Regions from separate parts of the Nonomuraea roseola genome, predicted to be linked through region 1. Evidence: riboswitches for the same ligand, from Rfam matches in the RefSeq annotation. Region 1 holds a riboswitch; the other holds the start of a gene.
The links. Region 1 has a riboswitch for glycine ahead of gcvT (glycine cleavage system aminomethyltransferase GcvT). Riboswitches for the same ligand answer to the same signal wherever they lie in the genome.
Positions count from the first base shown of each region.

Region 2: it holds a riboswitch for glycine, as region 1 does, so the genes downstream of both, gcvP (aminomethyl-transferring glycine dehydrogenase) here and gcvT (glycine cleavage system aminomethyltransferase GcvT) in region 1, are expected to answer to the same signal.

Region 1 covers NZ_BAAAXC010000015.1:949,141-963,475, forward strand. Annotated here, with positions in the region: gene ABFX55_RS27480 (DUF72 domain-containing protein) at 1-95, shown strand, start outside; gene ABFX55_RS27485 (FkbO/Hyg5 family chorismatase) at 124-1,140, opposite strand; gene ABFX55_RS27490 (class I adenylate-forming enzyme family protein) at 1,160-2,641, opposite strand; gene ABFX55_RS27495 (L-serine ammonia-lyase) at 2,783-4,159, opposite strand; gene gcvH (glycine cleavage system protein GcvH) at 4,218-4,607, opposite strand; gene gcvT (glycine cleavage system aminomethyltransferase GcvT) at 4,604-5,689, opposite strand; glycine riboswitch at 5,723-5,819, opposite strand; glycine riboswitch at 5,820-5,917, opposite strand; tRNA gene ABFX55_RS27510 (tRNA-Leu) at 5,967-6,050, opposite strand; gene bcp (thioredoxin-dependent thiol peroxidase) at 6,142-6,615, opposite strand; gene ABFX55_RS27520 (DUF3618 domain-containing protein) at 6,707-7,036, shown strand; gene ABFX55_RS27525 (amino acid deaminase/aldolase) at 7,038-8,225, opposite strand; gene ABFX55_RS27530 (DUF6286 domain-containing protein) at 8,326-8,934, shown strand; gene ABFX55_RS27535 (hypothetical protein) at 8,934-9,428, shown strand; gene ABFX55_RS27540 (hypothetical protein) at 9,484-10,053, shown strand; gene ABFX55_RS27545 (hypothetical protein) at 10,058-10,504, opposite strand; gene ABFX55_RS27550 (sensor histidine kinase) at 10,663-11,817, shown strand; gene ABFX55_RS27555 (response regulator transcription factor) at 11,814-12,467, shown strand; gene ABFX55_RS27560 (ABC transporter ATP-binding protein) at 12,560-13,300, shown strand; gene ABFX55_RS27565 (ABC transporter permease) at 13,306-14,335, shown strand, end outside.
Region 2 covers NZ_BAAAXC010000008.1:91,306-106,199, forward strand. Annotated here, with positions in the region: gene ABFX55_RS08785 (double zinc ribbon and FHA domain-containing protein) at 1-303, shown strand, start outside; gene ftsR (transcriptional regulator FtsR) at 300-953, shown strand; gene ABFX55_RS08795 (bifunctional nuclease family protein) at 1,230-1,700, shown strand; gene ABFX55_RS08800 (MerR family transcriptional regulator) at 1,894-2,514, shown strand; glycine riboswitch at 2,546-2,638, shown strand; gene gcvP (aminomethyl-transferring glycine dehydrogenase) at 2,784-5,624, shown strand; gene ABFX55_RS08810 (hypothetical protein) at 5,782-6,612, shown strand; gene ABFX55_RS08815 (hypothetical protein) at 6,596-6,949, opposite strand; gene ABFX55_RS08820 (alpha/beta hydrolase family protein) at 7,124-7,714, shown strand; gene ABFX55_RS08825 (DUF5999 family protein) at 7,719-7,916, opposite strand; gene ABFX55_RS08830 (TetR/AcrR family transcriptional regulator C-terminal domain-containing protein) at 8,157-8,717, opposite strand; gene ABFX55_RS08835 (hypothetical protein) at 8,875-9,273, shown strand; gene ABFX55_RS08840 (DmpA family aminopeptidase) at 9,227-10,318, opposite strand; gene ABFX55_RS08845 (class I SAM-dependent methyltransferase) at 10,761-11,558, shown strand; gene ABFX55_RS08850 (LLM class flavin-dependent oxidoreductase) at 11,623-12,174, opposite strand; gene ABFX55_RS08855 (DUF1062 domain-containing protein) at 12,441-13,007, opposite strand; gene ABFX55_RS08860 (alpha/beta hydrolase family protein) at 13,553-14,140, opposite strand; gene ABFX55_RS08865 (hypothetical protein) at 14,074-14,361, opposite strand; gene ABFX55_RS08870 (NUDIX hydrolase) at 14,824-14,894, shown strand, end outside.

The DNA of each region.
Region 1 (14,335 bases):
TCGCCCGCCGCTTCCACGACGAGGTGCGCGCGGAGCTCCCCGAACTCGACCCCCTGCCCGACCCCCTGCCCGTCGAGCCCCTGACCCTCTTCTGAGCCCGCCCTTGCCGAGGCCCTCCTCCGCTCACGCCGGCGGCCGCGGGGCGATGCCTTCGATCTCCACGAGCAGGTCCGAGCGGCAGATGTCCACGGTGAAGTAGACGATCTCGGCCGTGTCGGAGAAGGCTTCGGCGCACGCGGTGCGGACGGCCTCGAGGTCCTCCTCGCGTCGGACGTAGACCTTGACGTAGCGGAGGTCCTTCAGGGTCCGGCCGTCGTCGATCCCGTGGGCCAGCAGGTTCTCCCTGCTCAGGACCTTCGCCATGTTGGCGAGGGTGACGTCGCACTGCTTGGCGACGTCGCCCTCGTGGACCGTCTCGTGACCGAGGATGCTGGCCGTGCCGGCGACGAAGATGTCGCCGGCGCCGTCGAGGCCCGGGGGCGAGAGGGAGGTGGCGCGCGCGAACTTCGGCGGGCGGGGGCCGTACCTGTGGGGATAGGAGGGAGCGGGAACCTGCAGCGGATTCTCCAGGTGGCGAACCCGTCCGCTTCTGGAGGCCAGCAGGTACCAGCTGATGCCACCGCCGAGAGAGCCGATCCCGGTCGCGGCGGGCATGTCGCCGGACGGCCCGAGACGGCGGTCCACCGCCTCCGCCCTGCCGAGGCAGAAGTCCCTGTAGATCTCCATGCCGTCGGCGTTGGCGCCATTGATGTCGTCGATGAAGTGCCAGATCCGGATGACGTGCGGATAGCCGAGCTCGCCGATCAGGTCGAAGGCCGCCCCGTAGTCCTCGCGCACCGGCTCGCGGTAGGACCCGCCTTCCGGGATCTGGCCCGCGCAGAAGAGGTACTCGCCGTCGTGGGCGTAGGCGAGATCCTGGTACATGCCCGGCGTGGGGGGCGCGTCCGTCTCCCACACCTCGGTGACCAGGGCGCTCTCGTCACGGGCAAGATGCACGCCCATGTCGGCGACGCCGTCGCGGACGGCCGGGGCGCGGTGATGGTCGAGGAAGGCGACCCGGCCCAGGAGGTGTCGCCCTGAGGGCGGCTTCTCGTGGGGCCGGACCAGTCGGCTACGCAGTCCGTTCGGGTATGTCGCCATCGGTGCCGCCTCCTGCCGGTCAGCCCGCTGCCCTGGCCCGTAAGTCTCGCCTGCTGAGTTTGCCCGTCGAGGTTCGTGGGAGCTCGGTGACGAAGACGATCTCCGACGGCACCTTGTACCAGGTCAGCTGCTTCTTGGCCGCGTCGGTCAGCTCGCCGCGGATCGTGGCGTGGTCCGACTCGTCGCCCTTGGCGATGAGGTAGGCGAGCAGCTTCGACGTGCCGTCCTGCGCCCGGGTCGAGCAGACCGCCGCTTCGAGCACGAGCGGATGCCGCGCGAGCACGTCCTCGATCTCGGCGGGGTGCACGTTCTGCCCACCGACGATCTCGATGTCGTCGGCTCTGCCGAGGACCCGGAGGTAGCCGTCGTCGTCCATGGTGGCGGTGTCGCCCGTGGGCCACCAGCTGCTCTCGCCGTGGCGAGGGCTCTCCGCAGGGGAGCCGATGCCGGGCGCGATGGTGGGCCCCGCGACCTGCAGGTTGCCCTCGGCGCCTGAGGGGACGGGCTCGCCCTCGTCGTCGACCAGCTGTATACGGAAGGGTGGCAGCGCCCTGCCCACGGTGCCCTCCCTGGTCTCGGACGGCGGGCTCGCGGCGAAGACCTGGCCCACCTCCGTGGTGCCGAGAACGTTGAGCAGCCGTCCCCCGAGCACCTCGCGCAGGGCGCCCTCCAGGGCGGGGGCGAGCACCTCTCCGGCCGTGATCGCCAGCCGGAGACCGGCGAGCGGCGAGAGGTCGGGCTCGGCCAGCAGCCTCGCGTAGAAGCTGGGCTGCGCGTAGAACACGGTGACGCCGAGATCGCGGATCGCGGCGAGCGCCTCGGCGGGCGTGGGGCGTCGCGTCGTGAGGACGGCCGCGCTCCCGCTGAGCAGCGGGTAGAAGAGCGTGTTGCCGAGCCCGTAGGAGAAGTACATGCGGGACACGGAGAGGCTCACGTCGCCGGGCCTCAGGTCGAGGACGCTGCCGAACGCGGAGTCGAAGACGTGAGGGTCGCCGTGCGTGTGGAAGCAGAGGCGGGGGCGGCCCGTGGTCGTTCCCGAGGTGAGCAGGGCGATGCCGGGCGTGTCCTGCGCGCAGTCGGCCACCGGCGGCACGGCGGTCTGGTCCTGCTCGGCCCTGATGAGGGCGGGTGTGACGGTGGGGCCGTCGAAGACGTCGGCGACGCGGGGGTCGGCGACGATGAGCCTAGCTCCGGCGAGCTCGGCCGTCTGCCGCAGTTCGTCGGGGTGGAGGTCGGTGTTCACCAGGGCGACGATCGCGCCGAGGCGGAGCGTCCCGAGGATGGTCCAGATCAGGTCCATGCCGTCGGGCAGGGAGGCCAGCACCCGCTCGCCCCGGCGTACACCTGAGGCCGACAGGTAGGCCGCCATCCGGTCGGCGCCCTCGAAGACGTCGGCGTAGCGGTGGACGGCGCCGTCGGCGAGGTAGGCGTGGCGCTCGAGCCACCCCTGTTCACGAGCGATCCTGGCAAGATGTTCGGCGAGATTGTCGGTGCCCGTCATGGAACAGCTCTCCTCCGACCGTCATGATCGTCGCGAGCTTTCTACAGCGGCCGGTGGAGTGGCGTCAAGAGCCGTGAAAAGGTGGAGGCGGCCACTGGCTCCCTGACCGCCCGCTGTCCGGATGGGCTTCCTGAAAAGCTGTCAGCATTCGATGACGTTGACGGCCAGGCCGCCGCGTGAGGTCTCCTTGTACTTGTCGAGCATGTCGCGCCCGGTGTCGCGCATCGTCTTGATGGCCTTGTCCAGCGACACGAAATGCTGGCCGTCGCCGCGCATCGCGATACGGGCCGCCGCGATCGCCTTGATCGAGGCCACCGCGTTGCGCTCGATGCACGGGATCTGCACCAGCCCGCCGATCGGGTCGCAGGTCAGGCCGAGGTTGTGCTCGATGCCGATCTCCGCGGCGTTCTCCACCTGCGCGGGCGTGCCGCCCAGCACCTCCGTCAGCCCGGCCGCGGCCATCGAGCAGGCCGAGCCGACCTCGCCCTGACAGCCGACCTCGGCACCGGAGATGGAGGCGTTCTCCTTGAACAGCACGCCGATCGCCGCGGCGGTGAGCAGGAAACGCACCACGCCGTCGTCGTCGAAGCCGGGCACGAACTTGGCGCAGTAGGTCATGACGGCCGGGATGATGCCGGCCGCGCCGTTGGTGGGCGCGGTGACGATCCGGCCGCCCGCGGCGTTCTCCTCGTTGACGGCCAGGGCGTACAGGCCGACCCAGTCCATCGCGTGCAGCGGGTCACGCTCGGCCGACTCGGCCTGCAGCTTGCGGTGCAACTGGTGGGCGCGGCGCTTGACGCGCAGCCCGCCGGGCAGCACGCCCTCCTTGCCGATGCCGCGCCGCACGCACTCCGACATCACCCGCCACAGGGTCAGGATCTGCTCGCGGATCTCCTGCTCGGTGCGGCCGAAGGCCTTCTCGTTCTCCAGCATCAGCCCCGAGATCGACAGGCCGGTGTTGGAGCAGTGCTTGAGCAGCTCCTCGGCGCTGGTGAACGGGTGCGGCAGCACGGTGTCGTCCGGCTTGATGCGGTCGGCCCCTGTGGCGTTCTCGTCGACGACGAAACCGCCGCCGACGGAGAAGTAGACCTTCTCGCGCAGCTTGTGCCCGGAGTCGGAGAAGGCGGTGAAGCGCATGCCGTTGGGGTGTTCGGGCAGCGAGATCTTCCGCTCGAAGATCAGGTCCTCGCCGACGACGAACGGGATCTCGTGCTCGCCGAACAGCTTGATGCGTCCGGCCTCGCGCATCTGGGCCAGGCGGGCGTCGACGGTGTCGACGTCGACGAGTTCGGGCTTCTCGCCCGACAGGCCGAGCAGCACGGCCTTGTCGCTGCCGTGGCCCTTGCCGGTCAGGCCGAGCGAGCCGTACAGGATGGCCTCGACGCGAGCGGTCGGCTCCAGCAGCCCGTCGGCCTGCAGGCCGCGGGCGAACTTGTGCGCGGCGGCCATCGGGCCGCCGGTGTGGGAGCTCGACGGGCCGATACCGATCTTGAAGAGGTCGAAGACACTGATCGCCATTGATACAGCCCAACTCTCAAGATATGCCGGGGTCCTGGCTGGACCCCGGCGGAGTGTGTCAGTTGTCGCCAGAGGTGAGCGCGGTGTACTCCTCCGCGCTCAGCAGGTCCTCGGGGTCGCCTTCCAGGCGGACGCGGAACATCCAGCCCTCGCCGTACGGCTCACTGTTGACCAGGTCGGGCTTGTCGACGACGGCCTGGTTGACCTCGACGACCTCGCCGCCGACCGGGGCGTAGATCTCGCTCACCGACTTGGTCGACTCGACCTCGCCGATGGAGTCGCCCGCCTCGACGGTGGTGCCGACCTCGGGAAGCTGCACGAAGACCACGTCACCCAGCGCTTCGGCCGCGTAGGCGGTGATGCCCACGGTCACGGTCAGGCCGTCGTCGAGTCCGGCGACCCACTCGTGCTCCTTGGTGTAGCTCAGGTCGTCAGGGATGGTGCTCACTTGTTCCTCCTGTAGAAAGGCAGCTCCACCAGGTCCACAGCCTCTTGGCTGCCCCGGATGTCAACGGCCAGACCTTCTTCTATCCCAGTGTCCACATACGCCATCGCGATGGGCTTACCGAGGGTCTGCGACGGGGCGCCGCTGGTCACCTCGCCCACCACGACGCCGTCCTTGGTGACCGGGAACCCGTGACGCGGGACCCGGCGGCCCGTCGCGACCAGGCCGACGAGTCGGCGGCGCGGCGGAACATCCTTGACGGGCTCCAGCGCGGCCCTGCCGACGAAGTCACCCGGCTTGTCGAACTTCACCACGCGGCCGAGGCCGGCGTCGAACGGCGTGAGCGAGACGTTGAGCTCGTTGCCGTAGAGAGGCATGCCCGCCTCGAGGCGCAGGGTGTCGCGGCTGGACAGGCCCGCGGGCAGCAGGCCGTACGGCTCGCCCGCCTTCGTCAGCGCGTGCCACAGCGGCGCGGCGTCGGCGTTGGCGACGAACAGCTCGAAGCCGTCCTCGCCGGTGTATCCGGTGCGCGCGATCAGCGCTTCGGCGCCCGCGACGGTGCCGGGCAGGCCCGCGTAGTACTTCAGGCCCTCGAGGTCGGCGTCGGTGAGCGTGGCCAGGATCTCCTGGGCCTTCGGGCCCTGGACTGCGATGAGCGCGTACTGGTCGGAGCGGTCCTCGACGGAGGCGCCGAAGCCGGAGGCGCGCTCGGTGAGCCGCGCGGCGACCATCGGGTAGTTGGAGGCGTTGGCGACGACCATGAACTCCTCGTCGCCGAGCCGGTAGACGATGAGGTCGTCGAGCACGCCGCCCTGCTCGTTCACGATCATCGTGTAGCGGGCGCGGCCGACGGCCAGCGCCGAGAGGTGGCCGACCAGCGCGTGGTCGAGCGCCTGACCCGCCTGCGGCCCGGTCACGAAGATCTCACCCATGTGGGACAGGTCGAACAGCCCGGCCCGCTCGCGGACGGCGTTGTGCTCGGCGGACTCGCTGCCGTAGCGCAGCGGCATCAGCCAGCCGGCGAAGTCGGTCAGCGTGGCGCCGAGACTCTCGTGGATGTCTCGCAGCGGCGTCGGTCGGGACATTGTGCGCACCTCAGAATGGGTCGGATGCCAGGATCCTCCCCCTCTGTCATCGGTGCCTGAGAGCTTCGCCCGAATTTTCCCGGACTTTCACCTTCGGCGAGGCCCAACAGGCCTGCTTTCCAGAGGTCACCTGGCCCGCGCGGTCCTTTGCCTTGAGAGGTTCGCGGGGAGGGCTTGCTCCTTCAGGGGTCATGGCCGGCTGCCAGGACGCTCTCCCGCGTGGGTTCATCGGTGTATGAGGGCAAGCCTAGTACGGATTCGACCACCAAGGGAAAGGTGCGGGCGGGGGGACTCGAACCCCCACAGTGTCTCCACCAACAGGACCTAAACCTGCCGCGTATGCCTATTTCGCCACGCCCGCGCGACTCCCGCTCAGAATAGCGCCCAGGACGGCGGCGGAGATACTCGTTCACGATCAAGCCCGCCCGTGCGGCGGGCCCGATCGTGAGACCTCAGACGAGGCCGAGCTTCTTCTTCAGCGCCGCCACGTGTCCCGTGGCCTTCACGTTGTAGAGCGCCTGCTCGATCTTCCCGTCGGCGTCGATCACGAAGGTCGAGCGGATCACGCCGACGACCTCCTTGCCGTACAGCTTCTTGGCGCCGTACGCGCCGTACGCCTTGTGCACCTCGAGGCCGGGGTCGGACAGCAGAGGGAAGGTCAGCGCGTCGCGCTCGACGAACTTGACCAGCTTGTCGGCCTTGTCCTTCGACACGCCGAGCACCACGAAACCCTCGTCGGCGAGCAGGCTTAGATTGTCGCGGAAATCGCACGCCTGCTTGGTGCACCCCGGCGTCATCGCGGCGGGGTAGAAGTACAGGATGACGCGCTTGCCACGGAAGGCGTCGAGGGAGACGGCGCCGCCGTCGGCTGCGGGCAGCGAGAAGTCCGGCGCGGCGTCGCCGGGCTGGAGCTTGGTTTCGGTCACGGGTCCTCCTTAGACGGCCCAACCTACCTCGCGCCCGCTGTGCCGTCCGGCACCGCGACCTGACAGACTGATCACCTGAGAGAGGAGAGCCATGGCCGACACCGACCCCGATGAGCTGGAGCGCCGGATCGCGCGGACGCGCGCGGAGCTCGCCCAGACCGTCGACGCCATCGCCGACCGGGTGAGCCCGAAGCGCGTCGCCCAGCGCGGCGTGGAGGAGGTCAAGTCGAGGGCCGAGCACCTGGTGTCGTCGGTCGGCGACCTCGTGGGCATCACGCCGCGGCCTGTGCGCTTCGGCGACGACCCCGATGACCTGTGGGAGGACGAGCAGCCCAACCTCGGTCCCGCGCTGATCGCCGTGGGCGCCGTGCTGGTGATCGGCGCCACGCTGGTGATGTGGAGAAGGCGCAGGCGGGGCTGAGTCAGAGGAAGGTCTTGCCCTCTCCCCTGTAGGTCGGGACCTCCTCGACGACCTTGTCGCCCTCCACGAGCAGCAGGCCGGCGAACCGCTCGCACAGCTCGCCCGCCTTCGCGTGGCGGAACCACACCCTGTCTCCCACGCGCAGGTCCTCGGCGGGCTGGCCGAGCAGCGGTGTCTGCACCTCGCCCGCGCCCTCGTCGGCCGAGTAGCGCAACCCGGGGGGCAGGTACGGCTGGGGCAGCCGCGAGGGGCCGGGCGCCCCCGAGGCCAGGTAGCCGCCGCCGAGCACGGTGACCACGTCAGGCGCGGGACGGCGGACCACCGGCAGCGCGAACAGCGCGGCGGGACGCCCGCTGAAGCCGCGGTAGAAGTCGAAGAGCCTGGGGTGGAAGAAGCCCGACCCCGCCGCGCACTCGGTGACCGCCTTCTCCCTGACCGTACGCTCGATGCTGCCGGTGCCGCCGCCGTTGACGAACTCCAGGTCGGCCACCTGCCTGACGGCGTTGACGACGCGGCCGCGCCGCAGGATCAGCTCCCTGGCCGAGCGCGCCTGCATCAGCCTGATGACACGGGCGAAGGCGGCGCTGCCCTGAGGGTCGTCGCCGACGCCCGCGATCTGCGCCTCGTAGGCCATGAGGCCGACCAGCCTGAAGCCAGGACGCTTGGCGACGTCGGCCGCCAGGTCGGCGGCGTGCACGGGCTCGCGCACCGGCGAGCGCAGGGCGCCCGCGCGGAAGCGCCCGCCGAAGGCGACGTAACCGGCGTCGAGGTCGAGGCAGAGGCGCAGCGGCGGGCTGTTCGCCGGCACGGCGGCCTCGATGTAGTCGAGGTGCTCGGCGGAGTCGACCATGAGGGTGATCTCTCTCGCCGCCCGCTCCGACGCCGCGAGCCTGGCCAGCGCCGCCCTGTCGGCGGTCGGGTAGGCCACGAGCACGTCGGAGAGGCCGTGGGAGACCAGCCACAGCGCTTCGGGCAGGGTGAAGGCCATGACGCCGCGGAAGCCGTCCATGGCGAGGATGCGCTCCAGGATCGGGCGCGATCTGACGGACTTGCTCGCGACCCTGATCGGCTTGCCGCCCGCCCTGCGCACCAGGCTCTCCGCGTTGGCCCGCAGCGCCTCCATGTCGAGGATCGCGAAGGGCGGATCGAGCTCCGCTGTGGCCCTGTCGTAGCGCTGGCGGTCGTCCATACAAGCAGGGTAATACCGATGCTCGCGGGCAAAGATCCCGCAAATCGGCGGCGGGGAGGGCTTTATGGCCGGGCGGGCCCCTGTACCTCTGGTCGGTGTGATGACAACACTCCAGGAGCTCCTGCCTGGCGGAGCCGCCCTGACCGAAGGGGACACGCCTCGCCGCAGGGCGGCGAGAGTGCTCAAGCCCGCGCGTACCCCCGCGGGCGTCGTGGTCTCCGCCACCCTGGCGGTGCTCTTCTCGCTGACCGCCGCCGAGGTCGTCGCCGCACTGCTGGGCGGCAGGCTCGGCCTGGTGCCGATCGACAGGGTGGCGGACCTGGCCGCAGCCACCCCGTGGTCGCATCCGAACCTGCAGTCGGGCGCCCTGGTCGCCGCGGTCGTGGGGCTGGTGCTGCTCGGGCTCGCGGTGCTGCCGGGCAGGGCCAGGCTGCTGGCGCTGGGGACCTCCGATTCGAGGCTGGTCATCGGCATCACCAGGACGGGGCTGCGGCGCACGCTCAAGACCGCGGCCGAGGACGTCGACGGCGTGGAGAGCGTCAGGGTACGGCTGCGCCGCCGCATGATCGAGGTCACGGTCGTCTCCGACGCCGAGCGCACGGGCGCGATGCTGCGCAGGGCGGGCGTCGCCGTCGGCGACAGGTTGAACGGGCTGGGCGCGATCTACGCGGGCGAGGTCGCCGTGCGGCTGCGCAGGAAGGGGCTCTGATGCGGCAGTACGCGGGCAACAGGATCGGCCTGGCCGTGGTGGGTTTCGTCCTGCTGTCCGGCGGCGCCTACGCCTTCCTGCGTGGCTCGGGACGGCTGCCGCAGGCCAAGGACGGCAAGGTGCTGTCCGTCGACGTTTCCGCCTACCTCGCCGCCCACCCGTGGATCTCGTGGGCGGGCGCGCTGGCGCTGGTCATGGCCGCCATGGTCGCCACCAGATGGCTGCTCATGGCGCTCGGCTGGGGCCGCTTCGGCCACCGTTCCGGCACGGGGACGGCGCTGCTGTGCGTCGGGCTGAAGGACGTGGAGGGCATCAGCCGTACCAAGGTGAGGCTCGTCGGCGCCGACCGGATGCGGATCTCGGTGACCTGCCCCTCCAGCGCGGACGTCGGCGCGGTGGTCGGCAAGCTGGACCGCGAGATCGTCGGCAGGATCAGGCGCGACGTCGGAGATGACGGCATGGGCGCGCTGGTCCGCCTCCACGTCCGCCGCTGAGCGTCTCCCCCGCCGCCCATACCGGGCAGGACGGCCGCCCTGGCAGCATGTCCCCATGATCCTGCCGCGCAGGCCCGTGCCGGCCCTCGCCTACCTGTCCGTGGCGTTCGTCCTCGGCGCCACGGTGGCCGTCACCCTCCTGGTGGACACCGAGCTCGTCCTGCTCAACGACACGCTCTTCCATCCGACCCTCTTCGGGATCGTCGCGATCCTTACCGGCGGCCTGGGCGTCAGGGAGCTGGTGAGGCCCGTCGCGTGGGCGAGGGCGGCGACCGTGACCGCGATGGTGGTCGCCATCCTCGTCTGGCTGCGGATCGGGCTCGTGTGGTCGATCTTCCCCTCGACCGAGATCGGATTCGTCGACGGGCCGGGCCCGCTCAGCGTCCGGGTGGTGGAGCAGTCGGGCATGTTCGAGCCCACGACCACGCTCAGTGTCCGCACCGACGAGGGGCTGTTCAGCCGCGAGTGGCCGCTCGACTGCCCTGGCTTCGACATGGACGAGGAGGTGCTTCACCTGGTCCGGTGGGTCGGCGCGGACAGGGTGGAGGTGCACCTGCCGGACGAGGAGCCGATCGGGGTCGACCTCGACCCCGCGACGGGCCGGCCCGTGGACGCGTGCCGGTAGGCGCTCAGCCGGTCGGGGTGGGGACGGGCGTCGGGACGCGGGTCTTGCCCGGCCCGGGGAACGGCACCGTCGGCGGATGAGCGGGATAGACGGGATACGGGTACGGGTAGGCGCAGGTTCTGCCGCCTGGGGTGTGCCAGCACTCGCCGGGCTGCTGCCAGCCGTACCTCATGGGGCTCTGCCACTGGGCGGGATGGCGGTCGGTGATGCGATGGAGCACGGCGACCGCGCCGCCGCCGAGGATCGCGCCGATCAGCAGTCCGATGAGCCCCGCGCCGATGATCTGCGTGTACTTCTGCCGGACGAAGGCCGCGAAGCCGTCACTGTGAGCAGGAGGCGCAGGCCGAGGCGGTAAGGGGGCGGAAGCGGGTGGTGGGGCGCTCTCGGGGTCTGGGCCGCGCGGTGCTTCCTCTTCACCGCGCGGCCCGTCGGCGTGATCATGATCCGCCATCACGATCTCCCTTTACTCGCCCCAGAGGGCGCTCCCAATGCACAAGAATGCCGGACCCCCCATAAATACCGTGTAAATGCGGCGTGCGACCAGGGTCGTACACCGACCTCCACCTCCAGGGGGAAGGAGGCACGCGCGGGCCTCCGTAGAGTGATGACGTGTTCGGCAAGATTCGCGCCTGGTCCCAGCGCCACCCCAAGCTCGTGGACTCCCTGTGGCTGGCGCCACTGGTCGGGCTGTGCGTCATGACCGCCATCAGTTACACCTCGCTCGGGCGCGCTCCCATCGGTCTGGCCGGCTACCTGGCCCTGTCGGCGGCGCTGCTGGTGCCGCTGTTCTGGCGGGGCAGCCATCCGCGCGTCGTCTTCGCGATCGTCTCCCTGACCAGCTTCTTCCAGTGGCTGGCCGCCGTCGACGCCTTCCCCGCCAACGCCGCGGTGCTGGTGGCCCTCTACACCGTGGCCACCAGGTGCGCGTTCAGGTGGGCGCTGGCCGCCGGCCTGGTGTCAGAGTTCGGGATCTTCCTCGCGCTCGTGCAGTGGGACACCGTCTCCCTCAGCACGTTCTTCGGCTGCACGGTCTTCGTGGTCACGATCTGGCTCACCGGCCTGTACGCCAACACCCGCCATCGCTACCTCGAGGGCCTGGAGGAGCGGGCCGAAAGGGCCGAACGCGAGCGTGACCACCAGGCCAGGATGGCCGCCGCCGCCGAGCGGGCCAGGATCGCCAGGGAGCTGCACGACGTGGTCGCGCACAACGTCAGCGTGATCATCGTCCAGGCCGACGGGGCGGGCTTCGCCATCGACAGCGACCCCGAGCAGGCACGCAAGGCCGTACAGGCGATCTCGAGGACCGGCAGGGAGGCGCTGGCGGAGATGCGGCGCATGGTCGGGGTCCTGAGGGAGGACGGCCCAGGCGCCGCCGACTACACTCCGCAGCCGGGGCTCGCGCAGCTCGAGGAGCTGGTGCGCGGCTCGGGCCTGCCGGTGGACCTGCGGGTCACCGGCGCCCCGCAGGAGCTGCCCGAGGGCGAGCAGCTGGCGGTCTACCGGCTCGTGCAGGAGGCTCTGACCAACACGCTCAAGCACGGCGGTCCGGGGGCGCGCGCCCTGGTGGAGATGGAGTACGGCATGCACGAGCTCGTGGTGCGCGTGACCGACGACGGCAGAGGCGCCGCCGCGCCGCGCAGCCCCGACGGGCACGGCCTGCTCGGCATGCGGGAGCGCGTCTCCATGTACGGCGGCGCCGTCCAGGCCGCGCCCAGGCCGGGGGGCGGCTTCGAGGTGCTGGCCAGGCTGCCGGTCGCGGCATGATCAGGGTGATGCTGGTCGACGACCAGGAGCTGCTGAGGGCCGGGTTCAAGATGGTGCTCGCCGCCCAGCCCGACATCGAGGTGGTGGCCGAGGCGGCCGACGGGGCCCAGGCGCTGGAGCGGCTGGAGACGACCGAGGTGGACGTGGTCCTCATGGACGTGCGCATGCCCACCATGGACGGCGTCGAGGCCACCCGCAGGATCGAGGGGCCGAAGGTGCTCATCCTGACCACCTTCGACCTCGACGAGTACGCCTACTCCGCGATCAAGGCGGGCGCCTCGGGCTTCCTGCTGAAGGACGTGCCGCCCTCCGACCTGGTGAGCGCGATCCGTTCGGTGCACAACGGCGACGCGGTGATGGCGCCGAGCGCCACGCGCAGGCTCCTCGACAGGTTCGGCTCGCACCTCACCACCGACAGGCTGCCCGACGGGAGCCTGCTGACCGCCCGCGAGCGCGAGGTCATGCTGCTGGTGGGCAGGGGGCTGTCCAACACCGAGATCGCCGAGCGGCTCACCCTGGCGGAGGCGACGGTGAAGACCCACCTGGGCAGGGTGCTGGCCAAGCTGGAGCTGCGCGACAGGGCGCAGGTGGTGGTCTACGTGTACGAGGCGGGGCTGATCGTGCCGTCGTCGGATCGGCCGAAAGGTTGACCGGGGTCATCTGAGGGGTGACAGGAAGTCCGTCCTCAAGGCCCAGGGAAGGCCCGTTTCGCGCCCCTAGCGTGATCTGCGTGACGACGAACATGACATTCACCCAGGCCCCGCCCGCCGTCGTGGCCAGAGACGTGACGAAGACCTACGGCCTCGGTGACGCGCAGGTGCACGCGCTGAGGGGGGTGGACGTCGCGTTCGCCACCGGCGCCTTCACCGCGATCATGGGCCCTTCCGGCTCGGGCAAGTCGACGCTGATGCACTGCCTCGCGGGGCTCGACACGGTGACCTCCGGCACCGTCTCCATCGGCGACGTCGAGCTGACGGGGCTGGGCGACAAGCAGCTCACGCACCTGCGCAGGGACCGGATCGGCTTCATCTTCCAGGCCTTCAACCTGCTGCCCACGCTGACCGCCGAGCAGAACATCAGGCTGCCGCTGGAGATCGCTGGACGGCAGGCCGACCAGCTCCTGTTCGACCGCGTGATCCAGACCGTGGGGCTGCGCGACCGCCTCGGCCACAAGCCGACCGAGCTGTCGGGCGGCCAGCAGCAGCGCGTGGCCGTCGCCAGGGCGCTGATCAGCAAGCCTCAGGTGATCTTCGCTGACGAGCCCACGGGCAACCTCGACTCGCGCAGCGGCGCCGAGGTGCTGTCCTTCCTGCGCACGAGCGTGCGGGAGCTGGGCCAGACCATCGTGATGGTCACCCACGACCCCCTCGCCGCCTCCTACGCCGACAGAGTCGTCTTCCTGCGCGACGGCGAGCTGGTCACCGAGATCTCCGAGCCCACCCCGCAGACGGTCCTCGACACCCTGATGAAGCTGGAGGCCTGAGTCCGTTGATCAGGACGACTCTCGCCGGACTGAAGGCGCACAAGCTGCGCCTCCTGCTCACCTCCGTGGCGATCACGCTGGGCGTGGGCTTCATCGCGGGCACGTTCGTGCTCACCGACACCATCCAGGCCGGTTTCCTGCAGAAGGTCACGGCGGACGCCGGCAGGGTGGCGGTCGCCGTCCTGCCGTCTCAAGACGGGCAGCTGCCTGAGCAGGTGCTGGAGAAGGTACGCGGGATCGAGGGCGTGACCGGCGCGCAGGGCCTGGTGCGTGGCAGCGCGCCGCTGCTCGGCGCCGACGGCAAGGCGGTCGGCGACCTTCCGACCTCCGCGGTCTCCGTCAGCGACCGCACGACCATCACCGAAGGCGCGGCCCCCTCGGGCGACGCCGAGGCGATCGTGGACACCAACACCGCGAGGGCGCAGAACTTCAAGGTCGGCGACACCGTCGCGGTGCTCGACCAGAAGGGTGCCAAGCACGACTTCAGGCTCGTCGGCCTGTTCGACGTCGGCCTCGACCAGGAGCTCGGCTACACCGGGGCGGTCGGCTTCACCACCGCGACGGCGCAGCTCATGACGGGCGAGAAGGGCTACCGCGAGATCGACGTGACGGGCGCCGACCCTGACGCGCTCAAGCGGGCCATCGCCGCCGCCGTCGGCGGAGGCTACGAGCTCAAGACCGGCAAGGAGCTGGCCGCGGCCCTGTCGAAGAGCAACGGCGTCGAGCTGGAGTTCATCACGCTGGGCCTGCTGATCTTCGGCCTGATCGCGATGATGGTCGCCGCGCTGGTCATCTACAACACCTTCAACATCCTGGTGGCCCAGCGGACCAAGGAGATGGCGCTGCTGCGCTGCATCGGCGCGACGCGGGGCCAGGTGTTCGGCTCGATCCTGCTGGAGTCGGTGGTCGTCGGCCTGCTCTCCTCCGTGCTCGGCCTGGCCACGGGCTACGGGCTGGGCGCCGGGGCCATGGCCCTGCTCAGGGCGTTCGACGCGCCGCTGCCCACCGGCCTGGCCGCCACGCTCGCGCCCAGGA
Region 2 (14,894 bases), on a different contig from region 1:
CCTGGCGCGGCGCTGCTCGTCGTCACGAGGGGGCCCAACGCGGGCAGCCGCTTCCGCCTCGACCGTGACCTGACCACCACGGGCCGCCATCCCGAGAGCGACATCTTCCTCGACGACATCACCGTCTCCAGGCGGCACGTGGAGTTCTACCGCCATCCCGGCGGCGCCTTCACCGTCCGCGACGTCGGCAGCCTCAACGGCACCTACGTCAACAGGGAGCGCATCGAGGAGGTTCCCCTCCACAGCGGCGACGAGGTGCAGATCGGCAAGTTCCGCCTCGTCTTCCTCACGCGGGGCGCATGAGTCCCCAGGCGGCGCGCTCGCACATGAGCATCGGGGAGGTGCTCGCCCTGCTGCAGGGCGAGTTCCCCGACGTCACCGTCTCCAAGATCCGCTTCTTGGAGAGTGAGGGGCTGATCGAGCCCGAACGCAGCCCCTCGGGGTTTCGCAAGTTCACCTACATGCACGTCGAGCAGCTGCGCTTCATCCTCACCGAGCAGCGCGACCACTACCTGCCGCTGCGCGTCATCAAGGACAAGATGGCCGAGGAGCTCGGCCGTCCGCGCGTGGTGCCGGAGGTCAAGGAGGTGCGGCTCAGCCGTGCCGAGCTGCTCGAGGCCAGCGGCCTCGACGAGGAGGCGCTCACCGAGCTCGAGGACTACGGCCTGCTCGCGCCCGTCGCGCGCCGCTACGACGAGGACGCGCTGAAGATCGCGCGCAGCGTCGGCGCCCTGGCCAAGTACGGCCTGCACGCCAGGCACCTGCGCGCGGTCAAGGCCGCGGCCGAGCGTGAGGCCGGCCTGGTCGAGCAGAGCGTGGCTCCCATTCTCAAGCGCCGCGCCCCCGGCGCCATCGGCGAGGCCGACGAGGTGGCGCGCGAGCTCTCGGGCCGGCTGCTCGAGCTGCACGCGGCCCTGCTGCGCGGCTCGGTCCGCTCCGTCCTGGGCGGCTGACCTCCGCACTTCCAGCCGGTAGGCCTGGGCGCCGCCTGGCGGCCGGACCTCAGCGCTCGCCCGCTCGCCCCCGCCCCCTCCCTCGGCCGGGTGCCGGACGGGGCCCCCGATCCCGTGGAGCGGGCTGACCTGGCGAGGAAGGCGAGGTAGGTTGTCGGCGATGCCATGGGGCAGGGGACATTCCACGCCCTCCGGGTGTTACGTTGAATTGCGGAAGAGCGGCCAAACTATTGCGGAGCCCCCTGGGGTCACCGGTCAGTGAATTCGGAGCAGCCCGTGTTGCAGATGGAGGTAGTGGGCGTTCGCGTAGAAATGCCCACAAATCAGCCGATCGTTCTGCTCAAGGAGGCGCAAGGGGAGAGGTTTCTCCCGATCTGGATTGGTATGACCGAAGCCACGGCCATCGCGCTCGCGCAGGCGGAGGAGCCGCCGCCGAGGCCGTTGACGCACGACCTGTTCCGCGACGTGCTGAGCGCGCTCGGGGTCGGCCTGCGCGCGGTCAACATCGTCGCTCTGCGTGACGGCATCTTCTTCGCCGACCTGGTCTTCTCCAACGGCGTGGAGGTCTCGGCGCGTCCTTCCGACTCCATCGCCCTGGCGCTGCGCACGGGTGCGCGGATCTTCGCCAGCGAGGAGGTCGTCCAGGAGGCCGGGGTGATCATCCCTGATGACCAGGAGGATGAGGTGGAGAAGTTCAGGGAGTTCCTTGACACCATCACGCCCGAGGACTTCGGGCGGGCTGGGTAGGACTCCCTTTGTGAGCGCCCGAACCCTTGGCCAACACCTGGGGTCGGCATTTCACTGCATTTACGCTTCACGACGCGCCGAGCCGGATCGTTGACTGCGGATGGTCACGGTCCTACGGTGCAAGTGAAACCTGTGGTTGTTATTGACGAACCCCCAGATCAGACCACGGGATGAGAGAAAGCCGGAGGTCCGCGTGGCGGTCAGCAGCGGCGAGGGAAAGACGGCCGGCCAGGAAGACCCGGTGCGGCGCGAGAGTGCGCGCCAGCGTGCCGGGGAGCAGGGCCTGCTCTTCGACGAGCAGCCCGCGACTCTGCCTGGCGACATCGGCTATCGCGGCCCCACGGCCTGCGCGGCGGCCGGCATCACCTACAGGCAGTTGGACTATTGGGCCCGCACCGGACTGGTGGAGCCCACGATAAGAGCCGCGCAGGGCTCGGGCTCCCAACGCCTCTACAGTTTCCGCGACATCCTGGTGCTCAAGGTGGTCAAACGCCTCCTCGACACCGGTGTGTCGCTCCAGCAGATCCGCACCGCCGTCCAGCACCTGCGCGACAGGGGCGTCGGCGATCTGAGCAGGATCACGCTGATGAGCGATGGAGTGAGCGTCTACGAGTGCACCTCGCCCGACGAGGTCATCGACCTGTTGCAGGGCGGTCAGGGAGTGTTCGGGATCGCGCTCGGCAGAGTCTGGCGCGAGGTCGAGGGATCGCTCGCGGAGCTGCCGGGGGAACGGGCGGCGGTCGAGGACAACGTCCCGGCCGACCACCCCGCTGACGAGCTGGCCCAGCGCAGGAGGGCCCGGAGACTGGGCTGATGTGCGATCGCTGGTAGCCTGGAGATGCTGACGACCCCGTGCGGGAGAGTCCCCGGGAAAGCCGGGGCGCCGAAGGAGCAAACCTCCCCGGAATCTCTCAGGCACCCTGTACCGCTCGGGTGAGGCAACTCTGGAAAGCAGCGCGCCAGCCAGGCGTGTCTCACCGACGGTGCAAGTCCGCGTCCACGCGGGCGAACCTCTCAGGTTGATGACAGAGGGGGAGATCCGGCATACGCCCGTGCTCTCCACCAGCCTTGGGAGGCAGTTCCATGACCGAGCCCCTCAGCGACCTCGCTGCGCCGCCTTTCGCGACCCGTCACATCGGGCCCTCCGACGCCGAGCAGGCCAGGATGCTGGAGGCGGTCGGCTTCGAATCGGTCGCCGACCTGGTGGCGGTGGCGGTGCCCGAGGCCATCAGGGCCAAGGACCAGCTCAGGTTGCCCGCTGCGGCGAGCGAGACCGAGGTGATCAGTGAGCTGCGCGCGCTCGCGGACCGCAACCGGGTGCTGACCTCGATGATCGGCCTTGGCTACTACGACACGATCACGCCCGCCGTGATCCGCCGCAACCTGCTGGAGAACCCGGGCTGGTACACCGCCTACACGCCCTACCAGCCCGAGATCTCGCAGGGCCGCCTCGAGGCGCTGCTCAACTTCCAGACCGTCGTCTCCGACCTGACGGGCCTCGACGTGGCCGGCGCCTCCCTGCTGGACGAGGCCACCGCCGCCGCCGAGGCGATGACGCTGGCGCGCAGGGCAGGCAGGTCCAAGAGTGACGTCTTCGTCGTCGACGCCGACGCCCTGCCGCAGACCAAGGCGGTGCTGGCCACCCGCGCCGAGCCGCTGGGCATCTCGCTCGTCGAGAGCGACCTGGAGGGCGAGCTGCCCGAGTGCTTCGGCGTGCTGGTGCAGTACCCTGGCGCGTCGGGCCGCCTGCGCGACTTCCGCGCCGTGGCCGAGCGGGCGCACGCCGGCGGAGCCCTGGTGGTCGCCGCCGCCGACCTGCTGTCGCTGACCCTCGTCACCGCCCCTGGAGAGCTGGGCGCCGACATCGCGATCGGCTCCTCGCAGCGCTTCGGCGTGCCGTTCGGCTTCGGCGGGCCGCACGCCGCCTACATGTCGGTCCGCGAGGGCCTGCAGCGGCAGATGCCCGGCCGCCTGGTGGGCGTCTCGGTCGACGTCGACGGCGACCCCGCCTACCGGCTGGCCCTGCAGACCCGCGAGCAGCACATCCGCCGCGAGAAGGCCACCAGCAACATCTGCACCGCCCAGGTGCTGCTCGCGGTCATCGCGGGCATGTACGCCGTCTACCACGGCCCCGAGGGGTTGCGCCGCATCGCCAGGCGCACCCACCGCTCGGCCGTCACGCTCGCGCAGACGCTGCGCGCCGGCCGGGTCGAGGTCGTCCACGACGACTTCTTCGACACCGTGCTCGCCCGCGTGCCCGGCAGGGCCGCCCAGGTCGTGGCCGCCGCCGCCGAGCGCGGCGTCAACCTCTGGCAGGCCGACGCCGACCACGTCTCGATCGCCTGCGACGAGAAGACCACGCTGGCCCACCTGGAGCAGGTCGCCGCCGCCTTCGGCGTGAGCGCGTCGCTGACCGACCTGGCCCCCGAGGACGGCCTGCCCGAGGCGCTGACGCGCGAGAGCGACTACCTCACCCACCCGGTCTTCCACACCCACCACTCCGAGACCTCGATGCTGCGCTACCTGCGCAGGCTCCAGGACAAGGACATCGCGCTCGACAGGTCGATGATCCCGCTCGGCTCCTGCACGATGAAGCTCAACGCCACCACCGAGATGGAGCCCATCACCTGGCCCGAGTTCGCGGGCATCCACCCCTACGCCCCGCTCGAGCAGGCGGGCGGCTACGTCGAGCTGGTCGAGACCCTCGAGGGCTGGCTGGCCGAGGTGACCGGTTACGACGCCGTCTCCATCCAGCCCAACGCGGGCTCGCAGGGCGAGTTCGCCGGGCTGCTGGCCATCCGCGCCTACCACAGGGCCAACGGCGACACCCACCGCGACGTCTGCCTCATCCCCTCCTCCGCGCACGGCACCAACGCCGCCAGCGCGGTCATGGCGGGCATGCGGGTCGTGGTCGTGGCCTGCGACGACAACGGCAACGTCGACATGGACGACCTCGACGCCAAGATCGCCAAGCACGCTGAGCAGCTCGCCGCGATCATGGTGACCTACCCGTCCACGCACGGCGTGTACGAGGAGACGATCACCGAGGTCTGCGCCAAGGTCCACGCGGCGGGCGGCCAGGTCTACGTCGACGGCGCCAACCTCAACGCGCTGGTCGGCCTGGCCAAGCCGGGCGAGTTCGGCGCCGACGTCTCTCATCTCAACCTGCACAAGACCTTCTGCATCCCGCACGGCGGCGGCGGCCCCGGCGTGGGCCCCGTGGCGGTCCGCGGCCACCTGGCGGCCTTCCTGCCCGGTCACCCGCTGGCGCAGGGCTCGCCCGTGGGCCCCGTCTCGGCGGCGCCGTACGGCTCGGCGGGCATCCTGCCGATCTCCTGGGCCTACGTCAGGATGATGGGAGGCGAGGGCCTCAAGGCCGCCACCGAGCAGGCCATCCTGTCGGCCAACTACCTCGCGCGCCGCCTGGCCCCGCACTACCCGGTCCTCTACACCGGCCGCGGCGGCCTGGTCGCCCACGAGTGCATCATCGACCTGCGACAGATCACCAAGGAGACGGGGGTCAGCGTCGACGACGTCGCCAAGCGGCTCATCGACTACGGCTTCCACGCGCCGACCATGTCCTTCCCCGTGGCGGGGACGCTCATGATCGAGCCGACCGAGAGCGAGGACCTGGCCGAGCTCGACCGGTTCGTCGAGGCGATGGTCGCCATCCGCGGCGAGATCGCCAAGGTGGCCGACGGCTCGTACGACAAGAGCGACAACCCGCTGCGCAACGCCCCGCACACCGCGGAGTCGCTGGTGGCCGACGAGTGGGCCCACCCCTACACCAGGACCGAGGCGGCCTACCCCGTGCAGGACCTGAGGGACGGCAAGTACTTCTCGCCGGTGCGGCGGATCGACCAGGCCTACGGGGACCGCAACCTCGTGTGCTCCTGCCCGCCCCTGTCGGCCTACGAGGACTGACCCCCCTTCGGACGTGCGGCTTCCCCTACGGGAGGCCGCACGTTCGGCTTCGCAGGGTCGGGCGCTGACCAACAGCCGCACTCAGGATGGTCATGTCAGGCGACGCGGCGGCGCGAAATCGTTAGGCTCGGCGTTGATCGCCGTCGAAGGAGCCTTCTTGACGTCCCCCGAACTCGACACCGAGCTGCACACCGGCCCGCTCGAACAGGCCCGTCGTCTCGCCGAGAGCGGCGATCTCGAGGCCGCGGCCGAGATCTTCGCCCAGCTGGCCGCCGACCCCGAGGGACGCGACAGGGCGCAGGCGGCCGTGGGTCTCGCCGTGGTCCTGGAGGAGCGAGGCGATCTCGAGGGCGCCAGGTCGGCGGCGCGTACGGCGCTGGCCACCGGCCATCCCGAGTACGCCGCGCAGGCCGCCTGCCACCTGGCCAGAGGCTTCGAGCGCGACGGCCAGGACGAGCAGGCCCGAGGGGCCTGGCAGGCCGTCCTGGGCGTGGGCACGGCCGCCTACCTGCCGCTGGCGCACCTGGCGCTGGCCCGCCTCGCCGACGGCGAGGAGGAGGCCGAGCGGGAGCTGCGGGCGGCGATCTCGGTCGGCGACCCGGAGCTGAGCTGCACGGCGGCGCAGGAGCTGGCCGAGCTGCTGCTGGATCGCGGCGAGCCGGGGGAGGCGGCCGCGGTGCTCGTCGAGACGCTGCCGCTGGCCCAGGGCGCCCAGGCGGGGCGGCTGCGGGTACTGCTGGGCATCGCGCATCTGGAGCTGGCGTGCGCGGAGTTCGCGGGGGTGGTCGAGGACGCCGCCAGGGGCGAGGGCGCGGAGGCAGAGTCCACCTCGCTGGCCATCGAGCTGCTGGCCCGTACGCTGCCGCTGAGGGGCAGGGCCGACGACGCCGAGAGGGTCTGGGCCTACGGCCTCTCGCACGCCGACGAGGAGCTGGTCGAGCAGGTCAGGCTCCGCCTCGACAGGGACGAGCTCAGCTCCGGCGCATGACCGCGCCGGCCGCGGCGATGTTGATGATGACGATGCTGACCCACACCATGGCCAGGCCGATGAGGCCCGCCTGGCTTCCCGCGATCGCCGACAGGGGGATCGCCAGGACCAGTGAGCCGACGGTGATCGGCACCATCGCCCCGCTGCCGATGTCGTCGCTCTTGCCCTTCTTCTTGGCCTTGGCCGGCCGCTGGGCATCCACCTCGGCTTTGACGCGTTCGGCGATGGTGGCGTCCAGCCTTGCCACGAACGACTCGACGAGTGCGGCCTCGTAGTCGGGTCCCAGGTGCTTGCGGGTCTCGAGGGTTGCCTGCAGATCGTCGTGGATGTCAGACATGCCGCCAATGTCCCACGTACTGGGGTCTGTCGCCATCCTTCCTCGGGACGAGACCGGCCTTCCCCCGTATCCGGGTTTTCCCGGGGTGCGGGAAGGGAGATCCGAGGGTCGGTCCCGAGGCGCGGGCCGCGAGGCGGCGGGTGCGGCAGGTAGCGGCCCCGCTACCGTGGACGGATGGAGATCATGACGCCGCGGGGGGCGGCGCTGGCCGAGGTCGACGAGGCCGAGCGACCGAGGCTGCTGCTGGTGCTCACCCATGGCTCGGCCGGCGGGGTGGAGGCGCCCGATCTGCTGGCCGTGCGCGAGGCGGCGCTCGGGATGGGCGCCACGGTGGCCAGGGTGACGCAGCCGTTCAGGAGGGCGGGGGCCAGGGCTCCGGGCTCGCCGGCGCGGCAGGACGAGGCGTGGATCGCGGTGCTGCGGGAGCTGGTCGCGCGCCATCCGGGGCTCCCGATCGTCCAGGGAGGGCGGAGCAACGGGGCCAGGGTGGCCTGCCGTACCGCTGGGGCGGTGGGCGCCGACGCGGTGGTGGCGCTGGCCTTCCCGCTGCATCCGCCGGGCAGGCCCGACAAGTCACGGGCCGACGAGCTGCGGGCCGCGGGGGTGGACGTGCTGGTGGTGAACGGGGACAGGGATCCCTTCGGCGTGCCCGACGCCGCTGACGCCGCACGCCTGGTTGTGCTGCGGGGCGAGGGGCACGATCTCAAGAAGGACCCCGCGAAGGTCGGCGAGGTGGTCGCCGACTGGCTCGCGGGGCGTTACTGAGGGCTCAGGCTGCGCCGACCAGCGGATGGGGCCGGTGCGGGGCGATCGCGTCACCGCTGGGCAGCAGCTCCCCGGTGTCCTCGAACAGGACCACACCGTTGCACAGAAGGCTCCATCCCTGCTCGGGGTGGGAGGCGAGGGTACGTGCCGCCTCGCGGTCGGGAGCCTCAGCAGCCGGACAGGCCGGGTCGTGCGGGCACATCGGCGTGCCTCCGATATCTCTTGGGTGGCTCCCCGCACTGGGCAAGCGGCGGGGGAGCGGCTCGGGCTGTTTCGTATTCTGCGCCAAGTGTGCGGCGTGCGTCACAGTTTCCGACATAGCCCGTTCGGACGATTCAAGGAGGATCCCCGGGTGGTTCAGATCGTGTGACCCACGACACAGGGTGCCTTACGCGAGATAACGGTCCAACGTCGACACGCTGACGTTGTGGTAAACCCTCGACTACCCGCCCAGCCCGCGCAGCATCGCGTCCATGCCGCGCTCGAAGTCGGCGTCGGCCCTGGCGTCGCGACGCGTCCAGGTGTCGCGCTCGGGATCGGCCCATCCCGACTGCTGCACCTCCACCGCGACACTGCCGAAGACGAAGGCCCGCAGCGAGCGCACCGCCTCGGCGGCGTCGCTGAGCCCCGCGCCGGTCAGTTGCTCGGTCTGCTCCATGATGGCGATGGCCGTGGCGCCCTTCGGGGGTTTGGTCAGCGCGAGCGCGAGCACCCCTGGATGCTCCCTGAGCGCCTCGCGCTGCGCCCTGCACCACTGCCTGGCGGTCTCCTGCCAGGTGGGGGCAGGGTCGACCTGGATCGCGGTGACGTGCTCGGCCAGGGCGTCCATGAGCGCCTCCTTGCCCCTCGGCAGGTGGTGGTAGATCGCCATGGCCTCCACCTGCAGCGCGTCGCCGAGCCTGCGCATGGTGAGCCTGCGCAGGCCCTGACCGTCGGCGATGTGGAGTGCGGCGTCGATGATGCGCTCACGAGACAGCGGGACGGGTGGTCGCTTGGCGGGCATGGAGATCATCCTGCCATACTTTGTAAAGGCGGTCACTCGTTTCGCCCGGCGTGTACGCGGCCGGCCTCCTGGCGCGCAGGGGGGCGGGCCCCGAGTGGGTGTTCGGGCCGGGGACGGCGTACGCTACCGCTGGCAACGAGTGAAAGGGAGCTGTCCGATGGCGTTTTTCCGTCCGCGTGTGAGCCGTGAGGCCGAGGTGCGCTTCCACGCAGACCAGGAGATCTCCAAGAGCTTCCCCGAGCTGCTCGCCAAGGCCAGGCAGGCCGAGGCGGTGCTGAGCGAGCTGCGCGCCGCCGGCGCTCCCGAGCTCGAGCTGCGCGCCGCCGGCCTCCACTTCGACAAGGCGCTCACCGACGCGCTGCGCGCCGCCGAGGCGGGGCAGCGGGCGACGTTCGGCGTGAAGTCCTACGACGACAGGCTCGCCCGCCGCAAGGCCAAGGCCACGCCCAAGGGCGCCATGTGGACCGCCGAGGTCGACAGACTGCGCACGCTGCGCGAGGCCAACCGCCTCACCGGGATCCCGCGCCTGCCCCGTCCTGTGCCAGCAGCTCGATGAGCCTGCCGATCGGCAGGGCGGGCGAGCGGTGCCCGTTCCTGCCGATCATCTCCTCCGCGCCCGTGAGGGCGTTGAGCACGGCCTCCTCCACCGCCTGCACCACGGCGGTGTAGAAGGGGTCCATCCGGCCCCACGGCACGAAACGCAGGCTCTGGTATTCGTCGTGGACGGTGAAACCGCTGGTCAGGGCGCCCTCGTTGGCCGTGGAGAAGGCCAGGAAGATGTCACCTGAGAAGTGGCTGCCCGTGGTGCCCGTCCTGGCCAGGCCCATCGGCACCCTGCGCGCCAGCGCCTTGCACTGGCCCGGCAGCAGCGGCGCGTCCGTGGCCACGACGACGATCACCGAGCCCGCGCCCGAGGGGGCGAACCAGTCGGTGGTGGCCATCGGGTCGTCGTCGAGCAGCGAGGGGCCGACTCTGTGCCCGGCGACGGTCAGCTCGTGGCGGCTGCCGAAGTTGGCCTGCGCGAACACTCCCACGGTGTAGGTGTCGGGGCCGTGGCCGACCAGGCGTGAGGCCGTGCCCGAGCCGCCCTTGAAGGAGTAGCAGTTCATGCCGGTGCCGCCGCCGACGTTGCCCTCGGCGACGGGGCCCGTCGCCGCCGCCTCGATGGCCTGGGCGGCGTGCTCGGGCCGTACGTGGGGGCCGTTGATGTCGTTGAGGTAGCCGTCCCAGGTCTCGGCGACCACGGGCAGCAGCCACTGCGCGGCCAGCCCCGGGTGGCGGGTGGCCACCCAGTCGATGACGCCTCGGTGGATGGTGCCGACGGCGTGCGTGTTGGTGATCATGACGGGCAGGGTCAGCGCGCCGCTCTCCTCGATCCAGGTGACGCCGGTCATCTCGCCGTTGCCGTTCAGCGAGTGGGTGCCCGCGGCGCACGGCAGGCCGACCTTCCGCCTTCCCCTCGGCAGGATCGCGGTCACGCCGGTGCGCGCGTCTGCCTCGGTCAGCGTCACGTATCCGACCTCGACGCCCGGAACGTCGGTGATGGCGTTGTAGCGGCCGTGGCGACCATCAAGGGTGAGCGGCAGGTCGCGGGCTCTCATGCTGATCTCCTCAGGTTGTCGCACCGGGTGGCGACGCGGCTCGCGGGCGCTGCCGTAGGTGAGGCGGTGCGGCCGACGAAGGGTTCGGCCGGCTGCCGCTGGACGCCGCGCGTGTCGCGCCGTCCGGTGTCTCGGCAGGACCACCTCATTGTTCGGCACTCAGACCGACGACGGCAAGGTGCCCTGCGCGCGTCACCCGCCTCGCGTCGCCTCCTGCGATGCGCACCGCTGACCTGCTCAGGCCTGGTGGACGTCGGCGGGGTCGGCCCCCTCGAGCCTGCATCGTGCGAGCGACGCCGCGCGGCGGGCCCGACTGATCGTCAGCCGGCCTGGTTGAAGCGGGTTTTCAGGTGGCGTGCGATGGGGAGGTGCCTGCGTACGGCCTTCGGGGGTTGGGGTGTGCGGCACCGCGCCCTCACAGGCGCGCCGGAAGGAGCAGAGCATGGGGTTCGAAGAGCTCAAGAAGCGGCAGAGCGTCATCTGGGGCACCGGCCCTTACGAACGGCTGCCGGAGCACTACCAGCCGCTGCTCGACCACGTGGCGCGAGCGCTCGACGTTCGCCCGGGAGAGCGAGTGCTCGACGTCGCGACGGGGACAGGGGCACTGGCGACGTTGCTGGCGCGCGCCGGTGGCCAGGTCACCGGGGTCGATCTCGCGCCCGCGCTGATCACGACCGCGAAGCGGCTGGCCGCCGACGACGGCCTCGACATCGCCTACGAGGTCGGCGACGCGGAGAGCCTGCCGTATCCGGAGGCGAGCTTCGACGCCGTCGGGTCCAACGTCGGATCGATGTTCGCGCCCGACCACGAGGCCGTCGCCAGGGAGCTGGCGCGGGTCTGCAGGCCAGGAGGCCGGCTGGCGCTCGGGCACTGGAGCGACGAGCGCGGTGTCGTGGACATGTTCAACGTGATGAAGCCCTTCATGCCTCCACCGCCGCCAGGGGCCGGCTCGCCGTTCCAGTGGGGGAAGCGCGAGTACGTCGAGCAACGCCTGGGCGAGGACTTCGAGCTCCGTTTCGAAGAGGGGGACGCGCCCCAGGTCAGCGAGTCGGGCGAGGAGGTGTGGGAGCTCTTCTCCACGGTCTACGGGCCGACGAGGACGCTCGCCGAGTCGCTCGACCCCGACCGGCGTGAGGAGCTGCGCCGCGCGTTCGCCGAGTTCTTCGAGGGCTACAGGAACGAGCAGGGCGTTCACCAGCCCCGGCCGTACCTCGTCGTCGTCGGGACCAGACGCGGCTGAACGGGGGTATGACGGGCCCCGCCTGGACCGCCCGGTGACGGAGAGGCTCATCCGTTGATCCGGTTCATCGGCCGGCCTCGTCGGGCGGACGGCGTGGCGGGGCCTGTTCGCCCGGCGCGGGCAGCAGGCCCGCCAGCGCCTCCAGGCTCGCTACCCCGCCGGGGTCGGCCTCGGTGCTCACCGGCACCAGCGCCACCTCGTCGACGCCGGCCGCCGCGTGGCCGTCCAGCCGCTTCCTGACCGTCTCGGCGTCGCCCAGCAGGGCGACCTCGCGCAGCAGCTCGTCCGGGATGGCGGCCATGAGCTCGCGCGGATGCGGTCCTGTGCGAGCGAAGGCCACGATCTCGGCGAACCCCGCCTCGGTGAACATCTCGCCGTAGCCGGGCGCGGCCAGGTAGCCCACGACGGCGCGCCTGATCCGGTCGATCGCCTCCCCGCCGGGGTGCACGGCCGTCGTCACCCAGGCCGCGGTCCTGGTGCCGGGGCCGGCTTCGGTCCCCGCGACGTCGGTGAGCCGCTCGACCAGCCGGGCGGCGGAGGCGGGGGTGACGAGGTTGAGGACCATCCGGTCGGCCCTCGCGGCGGTCCGCACGGCCGAAGGGCCGAAGGCGGCCACCGCGAGCGCAGGTCACAGGTACGGCGGGCGCCACGCAGGTGGAGGGCGCGCGCACGGCGCTGACGCTCAACATCGGCGGCAGCTGCACCACGGTCGCCACGTTCGTCCTGACCCGCTGACCTGCTCGGCTCTTCGCCGTCTCCGGTGCCGGTTTCCACCCGCGCACCGAGGGTGGCCCGCCCGCGATCTGCTCCGCCGACGTGCGGGAAGCAGAGCGCGGGCGGTGACGGGCCGGCAGGCCCGGACGCGGCGCGAGATCCGGGCGGCTACATCGCCCCGCTCCCGCCCTGAACGACGGGAAGGACGACGAAGGCGAAGTTCGTGGTCGTGGTGCGGTTGAGGCGGACCTCGGACTTGATCCGGCGTTCGATCTCGCCCCGGCTGATGCCGAGGCCGTGGGCGATCAGCCGCTCAGGGCGGATGGGCACGGGGTCGAGGAACTCGACCTCCACCCGGATCGGCCAGCCCGGGTCGGCCGGTTGATCCGTTGGCGGCGTGTGCAGACGCCATGCGTCCTTCCAGTCGAGGCTGAACCGGTTGCGCCGGGCGATCAACGGGTCCAGGAGCGTCTCGATGACCAGCGCTTGATCGTTGGTCTCGAACGCGTGGAGCTGGACGGGATCCACGGAGCGGACCGGGACTCGCTCACGTACTGTGATCTTCGAGGTCTGGTCGCAGGAGACGCAGTGGACGAGCAGCCACACGTCGAGCAGCTTGCCGTTGGCGTTCACCCGGAACTTGCCCTCCGCGACGGTGGCCATCGCTGATCGGCATTCCAGGCAGTGGAAGCGCAGCAGGGGCAGGCGGGTCCGCCGTACGGTCCAGGACAGCACGGAATGATCTCTATGGGGTTGTGAAGACATGATCTCTCTCGGGCCTGACAAAGGCCGTCGTCACACGGCCTGAAAACGCTGAAGAGCCGGGACGTCCCGGCAGAGCCGACAGCTGCGGCGCGCAGGAACGGGACAGCCCGGTAGTGCCGACGGAGTCGACGACGAAGCGCTGGGGAAAGGTGTCAGGCGGAGAGAGCGGGCGGGGTCACGCGGTGTCCTCACGACGGATTCGACAATGCCGATGGCAAGTTATGAGATCACTTGCCGAGCCGCAACCGATTTATTCACGGGGTGGCAGTCCGACGATCGGCCGCAGCCGGGCGGAGGGACCCGCGGAGCGGCGGGGCGATGCGGACCGGGCGCTGATCACCGAACGGCGCGGCACACACCACCGCCTCGGCTTCGCCCTCCAATTGACCACCGTGCCCCATTAGATGGTCTGCGCGCTCATGGTCATCTTTGTGCGGAACAGACAGTCTCCTGTCCTGGCGGCACGTCGGACGCGCTGGTGTGCCGGGTGATCCGCTGACCTGGCGGCCGGCGGGTCAGCCCGGGAGCCGCTCGGCGAACCAGTCGAAGATGCGCTGGTCGGCCAGGCTGCGCGCCATCGGCTGGCAGTGCTGGTCGGCCCCCTCGGCCGCGGTGAAGGCCACCAGCTCGCTCGGCCCGGTCAGCGCGTCGAACAGGCGCCGTGACTGGCCGGGCCAGAACTGCTCGCCCTCGGGGTCGGTGATCAGTAGCGGTGTCGTGATCCGCTCGGCGACCCCGGCCAGGGTGTACCCGCGCACCTCGGTGAACAGGTCGAACAGCGAGCCGATCCCGTACGGCTTGGCCCGCCAGGCCAGCTCCTGCCGCTCCTGCGGCGTCGCCTGGCTCATCTCCTCGGCCACCACCCGGTCGAACAGCTCGCGCTCACCGCCGTCCAGCAGTGCGACGAGCTCGTCCGGCAGGTTGCGCAGCCACGAGGTGGACACGTCGAAGACGCCGGGATCGGCCACCGCGGCGGCGAAACGGTGCTCGAAGGCCAGCGCCCTGGGCACCCAGTAGCCGGCCTGGCTGACGCCGATCAGCACGATCCCGTCGGCGTCGACCTCGGGGCGGGCGCACAGGAAGTCGACGACGGGGGTGAGCACCCGCTCCCAGTCGGGGTGGCCGCGGGCCGCGCTCGCCTCGGCCAGTGCACGCGCTCACCCGTGCGTGTCCACTCGGTGAACCAGCTCTCGGCGTCGCCGTCGATGACGCGCGCCGTCGTCGACAGAATCTCCCCCACGTCGCCCGCGCCCGCCTGGACCTGGCCGAGCGCGAGCTGGATCTCGAAGTTGAACTTCTCGTCCTGCGCGAAACGGTAAGCCATGAAGGACTCCCCCACCGGTCCGGAAACTGCCTGTGAGGGGATATTCCCAGGTACGCGCTGCGCACCGAGCCAGTACGCGAGGTGATCCGCGAGACCCGTCCGAGGCAGTACCTCGGCTGGACCGGGACAGGGGCCGCCTATCTCAAGGAGAAGCACGGCGGTCCCTGCGCGGCCGGGCAGTTCCTGAGGGAGAACGGCTGGTACCGACCGGGCCGGCCCCGAGCCTCGTGCCGGCGGCCGGGCTCATGACGGCCGCTCCGTATCGCCGGCGGCCGGGCCTGGCTCGTCTCCGGCGTGTTCGGCGAACCGCCGCTCACCTTCGTCCCGCGGCTCGCGCTCGGTGGCCAGCCGGGTCTCGGTCTCGTGCAGCCCGGGCCTGAGCATGCGCCGTCCGTTCCGGCGGCTGATCTACCCGGCGGCCCGGGCGATGTTCAGTCAGTGGCGTCTGCGACCGTGTGCTGCATGGGTGAGCTGATCGAGCGGGTGGATGAACAGGACCGCGTGCTGGAAGTCGTGGAGCGCGCAGAGGCGGT